One region of the Verminephrobacter aporrectodeae subsp. tuberculatae genome, then DNA from elsewhere that is predicted to be linked to it. Evidence: predicted binding sites of a transcription regulator. Region 1 holds the regulator's gene; each other region holds the start of a gene.
What was found. Region 1 encodes sigma-54, which starts transcription at its own class of promoters, with help from an activator protein. Its sites were predicted from a motif close to TGGCANGNAANCTGCTTT; they were not measured.

Region 1 (2,198 bases):
CGTTTGCCGGAATCGACCCCATTGCCGTGATCGAGATCCAGCGCATCATCGGCTTCCTCAAGGCACGCGGAATCGGCGTGCTGATTACCGACCACAACGTGCGCGAGACGCTGGGCATCTGCGACCACGCCTTCATCATCAGCGACGGGCGCGTGCTCGCGCAGGGCACGCCGGCCGAAATCGTCGCCAACGCCGAGGTGCGCCGCGTCTACCTCGGCGAGCATTTCAGAATGTGATGAAACCCGGTCTGTCGCTGCGCGTCTCGCAGCATCTGGCACTGACCCCTCAGCTGCAGCAGTCCATCCGGTTGCTGCAACTGTCCACGCTCGAGCTCTCGCAGGAGATCGAGCAGATGCTCGACGAAAACCCGTTCCTCGAGCGCGCGGCGGACACGGCGCCGGGCGAGGAGTTTGGCCTCGACGCCGCGGACACGCCCGTGCAAATCGACGACTACGGCGCCGACGAGGCGCTCTTTGCCGGCGCCTCGGGCAGCAGCGCCGAGACGCCGGGGGGGGACGCCGACGCCTGGGACACCGCGGCGCAGGAGCCCGACTGGGGCGGCGACGGCAGCGTGGAGATCGCGCCCAACGACGCGGAGTGGGGCGGCGACGCGCCCTCGCGCAACCGCAACGACGCCGAAGGCGACGAGATCGACGCCACCGAGCTGGCGCGCACGCAGGAATCGCTGACCGCGTTCCTGCAACGCCAGGCCCTGGTGCTGCGCCTGTCGGAGACCGACCGCGCCGCGCTGCACTTCCTCATCCAATCGCTCAACGACGACGGCTACCTGGAGGACCCGCCCGAAGCGCTGGCGATCAGCCTGGCCGGTCCGGACGACCCGCAGCAGATCGAAGAACTGCTGCACCGGTTCACGGTGGCCCTGCACCTGCTGCAAAGCCTGGAGCCCGTGGGCGTGGGCGCGCGCAATCTCGCCGAGTGCCTGACGCTGCAACTCGACGCCCTGGCCCAGGACAAGGAGGCCGACCCCGACACCGTGCAAACCGCTCTGTGCATCTGCCAGCAACCGCTGGAAATGCTCGCCCGGCGCGACGTGCGCCGGCTCACCCAGGCCTGCGGCGGCGACGAGGAACGCACCCGCGCGGCCATGGCGCTGATCACCCGCCTGGAGCCCCGCCCGGGCCGCTGCTTTGCGGACGTGGAGCGCAACATCGTCGTGCCCGACGTCATCGTGCGCAAGGCCGGGCGCATGAATGGGCGGGACGGCCAGCACCACCTCATCGTCCAGCTCAACCCCGACGTACTGCCCCGCCTGCGCGTGCACGACATCTACGCCGGCGCGCTGCGCGGCTACAAGGGCGGCGCAGGCCACCAGGGCATGCAGCAGCGCCTGCAAGAGGCACGCTGGTTCATCAAGAACATCCAGCAGCGCTTTGACACCATCCTGCGCGTCTCGCGCGCCATCGTCGAGCGGCAAAAGAAATTCTTCACGCACGGCGAACTGGCCATGCGGCCGCTGGTGCTGCGCGACATTGCGGACGAACTGGGCCTGCACGAATCGACCATCAGCCGCGTGACCACCGCCAAGTACATGGCGACGCCCATCGGCACCTACGAACTCAAGTACTTCTTCGGCTCGGGCCTGGGCACCGAAACGGGCGGCAGCGCATCGAGCACCGCCGTGCGCGCGCTCATGAAACGCTTCGTCGCCGCGGAAAACCCCGCCAAGCCCCTGTCAGACAGCCAGATCGCCGCGCTGCTCAAGGAGCAGGGAATCGAATGCGCGCGCCGCACCGTGGCCAAATACCGCGAGGCGCTGAAGATCGCGCCGGCGAATCTGCGCAAGGCGCTTTAATAACCGCCATGCACGGCCCCATGCACCCACTCCCGCTCTTCCTTCCCTGCGCAGCAGGCGTGGAGCCGTACCTGGCCGACGAAGTGCACCGCATCACCGGCCTGACGGGGCAAGACCTGCTCACGGGCCGCGGCGGCGTGCTGCTGCGTGCCGCGTGGCGCGACGCACTGCGGCTGAACCTGCACAGCCGCCTGGCCCAGCGCGTGCTGGTGCGGCTGGCGCAGCGCCCGTACCGCTCGGAAAACGACCTGTACGCCGCGGCCAGCGAAGTGGCCTGGGAATCCTGGTTCACCCCGCGCCAAAGCTTCAAGGTCGAAGCCACGGCCCGGAACAGCCCGCTGCAAAGCCTGAACTTCGCCGCGCTCAAGGTCAAGGACGCCGTGGC
Region 2 (2,198 bases), on a different contig from region 1:
GCCGATGTAGGGCTGGCCGGCCGTGTATTCAATCTTGAACGGCTCGTAGTCCATGCAGACATGGTTCGTCGGCACGTAGAACAGCTTGGTGTTCGGGTCGTACGAGGCGGGCTGCTGGTCCTTGCTGCCCAGCGCCGCGGGGCAGATTCCCTTGGTGTTCACGTCGGGGCCGTTCTGCGCGGTCGAGTATTTGGCCACCACCTGCGGACGCCCGGTCTTCATATCGACGTGCGTCGCCCAGTTCACCTTGGGGTCGTATTTCTCGGCCACCAGCAGCGCGCCGCTCACGCGGTCCAGCGTGTAGGCAAAGCCGTTGCGGTCAAAGTGCACCAGCGCCTTGGTCGGCTTGCCCTTGACGTCGATGTCCGCAAGGATCATTTCGTTCACACCGTCGTAATCCCATTCGTCGAAGGGCGTCATCTGGTACACCCAGTTGACCTTGCCGGTGTCCACGTCGCGCGACCAGATGCTCATCGACCACTTGTTGTCCCCGGGCCGCTGCGAGGGGTTCCAGGTCGAGGGATTGCCGGAGCCGTAGTACACGGCGTTGGTCGCTTTGTCAAAGCTGTACCAGCCCCAGGTGGTGCCGCCGCCGATCTTCCACTGGTCCTCCTTCCAGGTCTTGAGCGAGGAGTCCTTGCCCACCGGGGCGAGTTTGCCGTCGCTCCAAGTCATGGTCTTGACGGGGTCGATGAGCATCTCCTCGTCCGGCCCGGTGCTGTAGCCCTTCCAGGCGAGCGAGCCGTCCTTGATGTGGTAGGCAACGAGAAAGCCGCGCACGCCGAATTCGCCGCCGCTGATTCCGGTGATGACCTTGTCCTTGAAGACGTGCGGCGCGTTGGTGTTCGTCGCGCCGAGCTTCGGGTCGCCGTTCTTCACCTGCCACACCACCTTGCCGGTCTTCGCGTCCAGTGCGACCAGGGTGGTGTCCGCCTGCTGCAGGAAGACCTTGCCCTCGGCGTAGGCCAGGCCGCGGTTCACGGTGTCGCAGCACATGACGGCGATGACCGACTGGTCCTGCTTGGGTTCGTACTTCCAGAGGATCTTCTGGGTTTCGAGGTCGAGCGCGAAGACCTTGTTCGGAAACGGCGAGTGCAGATACATCGTTCCGTCCACGACCAGGGGCGAGCCCTCGTGACCGCGCAGCACGCCGGTGGAGAAGGTCCACGCGACCTGCATCTTGCCGACGTTGCCCTTGTTGATCTGCTGGAGCTTGCTGTAGCGCTGGTTGAACATGTCGCCCGCCTGGGTAGCCCAGTTCTTCGGGTTGGCGATGTTCTTTTCGACGTCGGCGTTGGCCAGCGCCCAGGCCGGCAGGCTGGCGAGCAGGGCGGCGCCGACATGGCGCGCAAGGCGACCGAGGACTTGGCGGGAAATTTTCATGCATGTCTCCTTCGATTGGCTTCCGGGGCAGCGACCACCGGACTCCTTGTTGGATTGGCTGGACAAGGGCAACCGACTGCAACATCCATGCCCACCTGTTTCCACCGCGCGCACGGCCCTGGCGATGGCGCCCGGCCCCTAGTGTCCTGCCCCGCGAATAGCGGCACATGAAACTGCGCCTTTCGCGCCATGGCGGCGTTGCAAATCCTCGCGATACCTACGGGTATCGCTGCGGTTTGCGCCTTGCCATGACGCGAAATGCATCCGTTTCATTTTGTGCCGCTATTCGCGGGGCAGAACACCAAGAGGAAATGCCGAAGGATATTTTTGGCGCGCCGGCGCAGGGGCCCTTGGCCTAGGGAAATCCCGTGGAAGTTTGTGCCGTGCGCCCGTCCAGATTCGGCGCAAAGTGTCTCGCGGCAAGCGCACAGTCAAAGCCTGCACGCGCGGCTGCCAGCGCGCCGCGCAGACGCTGACGGGGTATCCGGGGTCGAGGACCCCGGCACAAACCCTTATCCTGCCGGAGAAGGGCACGGAACCTGCCTGTCCGAACCCCAGGCTCCCGCATGTCCACCACGCAATCCACCGACCACATTCCATGCTGCGCACCACCGACCTGACCAAGCGCTATGGCGCGCGCACGGCGTTGCAGTCGCTGTCGCTGCACCTGCCGGCGGGCCAGTTCGCGGCGCTGCTCGGTCCCAACGGGGCCGGCAAGTCAACGCTGTTCCAGGTGCTCACCGGCCTGTTCGCCGCCGACGCGGGAGAGGTCGAGGTGGCCGGCCATTCGCTGCGCCGCTCGGCTGCTGCGGCGC
Region 3 (2,198 bases), 600 kb from region 1:
CAAGCCAGCCGGCTGCGTGTCCGGGACGAATGCGCAGCGCCGTGCTGCGGCTTTTCCAGGCGAAGAGCAGTACCGCGGCAATGGCGCTCAATATCCCTGCGCGCGATTGTGTGAGCATCAGGACCAGGGACAGGAATCCTACGCCGCAAACCAGGCCCAGCGGGCCAATGCGTCTGCGCTCGTAAGTCCAGGCCAGCGCCGCAATGCCCATGAGAAGCAAACTGGCCAACTGGTTGGGTTGGCCCAGGTTCCCCATGGCACGGGTTCCAAGGGCTGTCTGCGTAGCATATATTCCCAGCATGCCTTGCAGGTCCATCCATTGCAGCAGGCCAATGGCTGCGGAAGCGAATGCGACAAAACAGATGACGAGGAAAACCGGGGCCAGTCCCTGCTGAGTATCCGTTGCGTCGTGTGCGCAGGCGTAGCCAAGTGCCACGGCAACGGCCAGAGCGCACAGGTAGAGAGAAACGATGACAGCGTCCCCGGCAAACAAGGATATTCCCACAAACCACTGCATCCATGGCAACAGGGCTAGTATGACCAAGCCCCAAGTCAGCCGCGGGATGGCGAAACCTTTTTGCATGCCCGGGCTGACCAATTTGCCTGCGGCGAGCAAGCTGATGCCCAGTAGCGCCAGGGCTTCGGCGTGAAAACTGGCCCATGGAGAGTAGTGGTCTGGAACCAACCACGCTCCGGCAAAAACAAAAATACCAAAGGTGTGGAGGAGAGATGCATGCATTAATAAAAAAAGCGGCCGGAGCCGCTTTTTGGAATGACACCATTAGTACATGAGTCGGCGTGTCAAGAAACGTTACGACATATCGTGTTCAAGAGTTTGCTGCGCGGCACGAACCTGGCAGGAATTTTGCGGGGACAGGGGTTGTCGCTCCAGGGCCGCAGATCCAACTGTTCACATTAGCGCCTATAGCAGGTTGGGTGCAAGCCGTAAAAGTTAGCTGATTACTTGCATTGCAGGGAGCCAATCTGAGGGTTCCGTTCGCATCGGGGATATTTTGCACCGTCACAACGATATTGACACCACCAGTCTTGCCAAATTTTGCCTCAGTGGTACTAACAGACTTTACATATTTTGTTACGCCACTTGTCCCCCCGGCTTCACAGCCCCAAGCATCGGCGGCAATTGTCGCGCCTGACGCAGCGGTCTGAATGACTTCGGTAATGGTGGTGCGGCAGGAGGAAGCGGCCAAAATTGCTTCAGATACCTTGGCACGCTTGGTGTAGTCTTGGTACGCCGGCAGTGCCACGGCGGCCAGAATGCCGATGATTGCGACCACGATCATCAGCTCGATCAGGGTAAAACCCTTTTGGGAAGCGCGTTTCATGAAAAAACTCCTGGGTAGAATTGCAACAATCACACCGTATTCGAGCAATTGCCATGCCATCTGCATGCAGGCAAATGAGAAAGTGCTTTGGCGGTGTTCCTCGCAGGGGGACGCCGCGGGGCCGGTGCCTGGAGGCTATTTCAAACTGTAAGCCAAACGCATTGACCGAGGGCCATTCCCTGTCGGCACCTACATTCCTGTCACCCAGCAATGTCATTTCACCGCCCGCCCCCGCCCTCAGCACCGGCCCCGGACATTTCGCTTTGTTCGAACTGCATTTGGGTTCCCGCCAACTCCAGCCGGTCACCGTGCTTGAGCGGGATGGGCGCTGGCCCGACGGAGACGCCGTTGAGCAGCGGGCTGTCCCGGCCTTCGATATGGGTCAGCACAAAGTCCTGCGGCTGCTTGGTGATGGCCGCGATGGCGACGCCCGGTTGGCCGATGGTGGTCACCACTTTCTGCAAGGACACCTCGCCCCCCGCCGCGCGCCCCGACAGGACCCGGATGATGGCGGACATCGGCGTCGAAGCCGGTGCGGCGGGCGCCGGGCTGGCGCCGCTCTGGTCTTTGGCCTCCTGCAGAAAGCGGATCTTGTACTGGCCCACTTCCAGCGTATCGCCATCGCGCAGCGTCTGGCGTTTCACGGGCTTGGCGTTCACGTAGGTGCCGTTGGTGCTTCCCAGGTCCTCGATCTGGACCTCGCGGCCGACCATGTGGATCACGGCATGCTCTCCGCTCACGGCCAGGTCGTCGATCGCCATGTCGTTGTACGGGCGCCGGCCGAGCGTGGTCCGCGTCTGGGTCAGTTGTACGTCCTTGATGACGTTTCCGTCGATTGAAAAAATCATTCTGGGC

Region 2: a site for sigma-54 is predicted at 1,459-1,476, ahead of D5041_RS18960 (methanol/ethanol family PQQ-dependent dehydrogenase). Genes of this name have one in related genera too.
Region 3: a site for sigma-54 is predicted at 1,385-1,402, ahead of D5041_RS06580 (pilin). Genes of this name have one in related genera too.

The regions. Positions count from the first base shown of each region.
Region 1 covers NZ_QZCX01000001.1:919,966-922,163, reverse strand. The annotation lists gene lptB (LPS export ABC transporter ATP-binding protein) at 1-236, shown strand, start outside; gene D5041_RS03865 (RNA polymerase factor sigma-54) at 236-1,813, shown strand; gene D5041_RS03860 (THUMP domain-containing class I SAM-dependent RNA methyltransferase) at 1,834-2,198, shown strand, end outside.
Region 2 covers NZ_QZCX01000003.1:866,009-868,206, forward strand. The annotation lists gene D5041_RS18960 (methanol/ethanol family PQQ-dependent dehydrogenase) at 1-1,383, opposite strand, end outside; gene D5041_RS18965 (hypothetical protein) at 1,551-1,742, shown strand; gene pedB (lanthanide ABC transporter ATP-binding protein PedB/LutE) at 1,982-2,198, shown strand, end outside.
Region 3 covers NZ_QZCX01000001.1:1,521,453-1,523,650, forward strand. The annotation lists gene D5041_RS06575 (PglL family O-oligosaccharyltransferase) at 1-739, opposite strand, end outside; gene D5041_RS06580 (pilin) at 828-1,343, opposite strand; gene D5041_RS06585 (FHA domain-containing protein) at 1,562-2,198, opposite strand, start outside.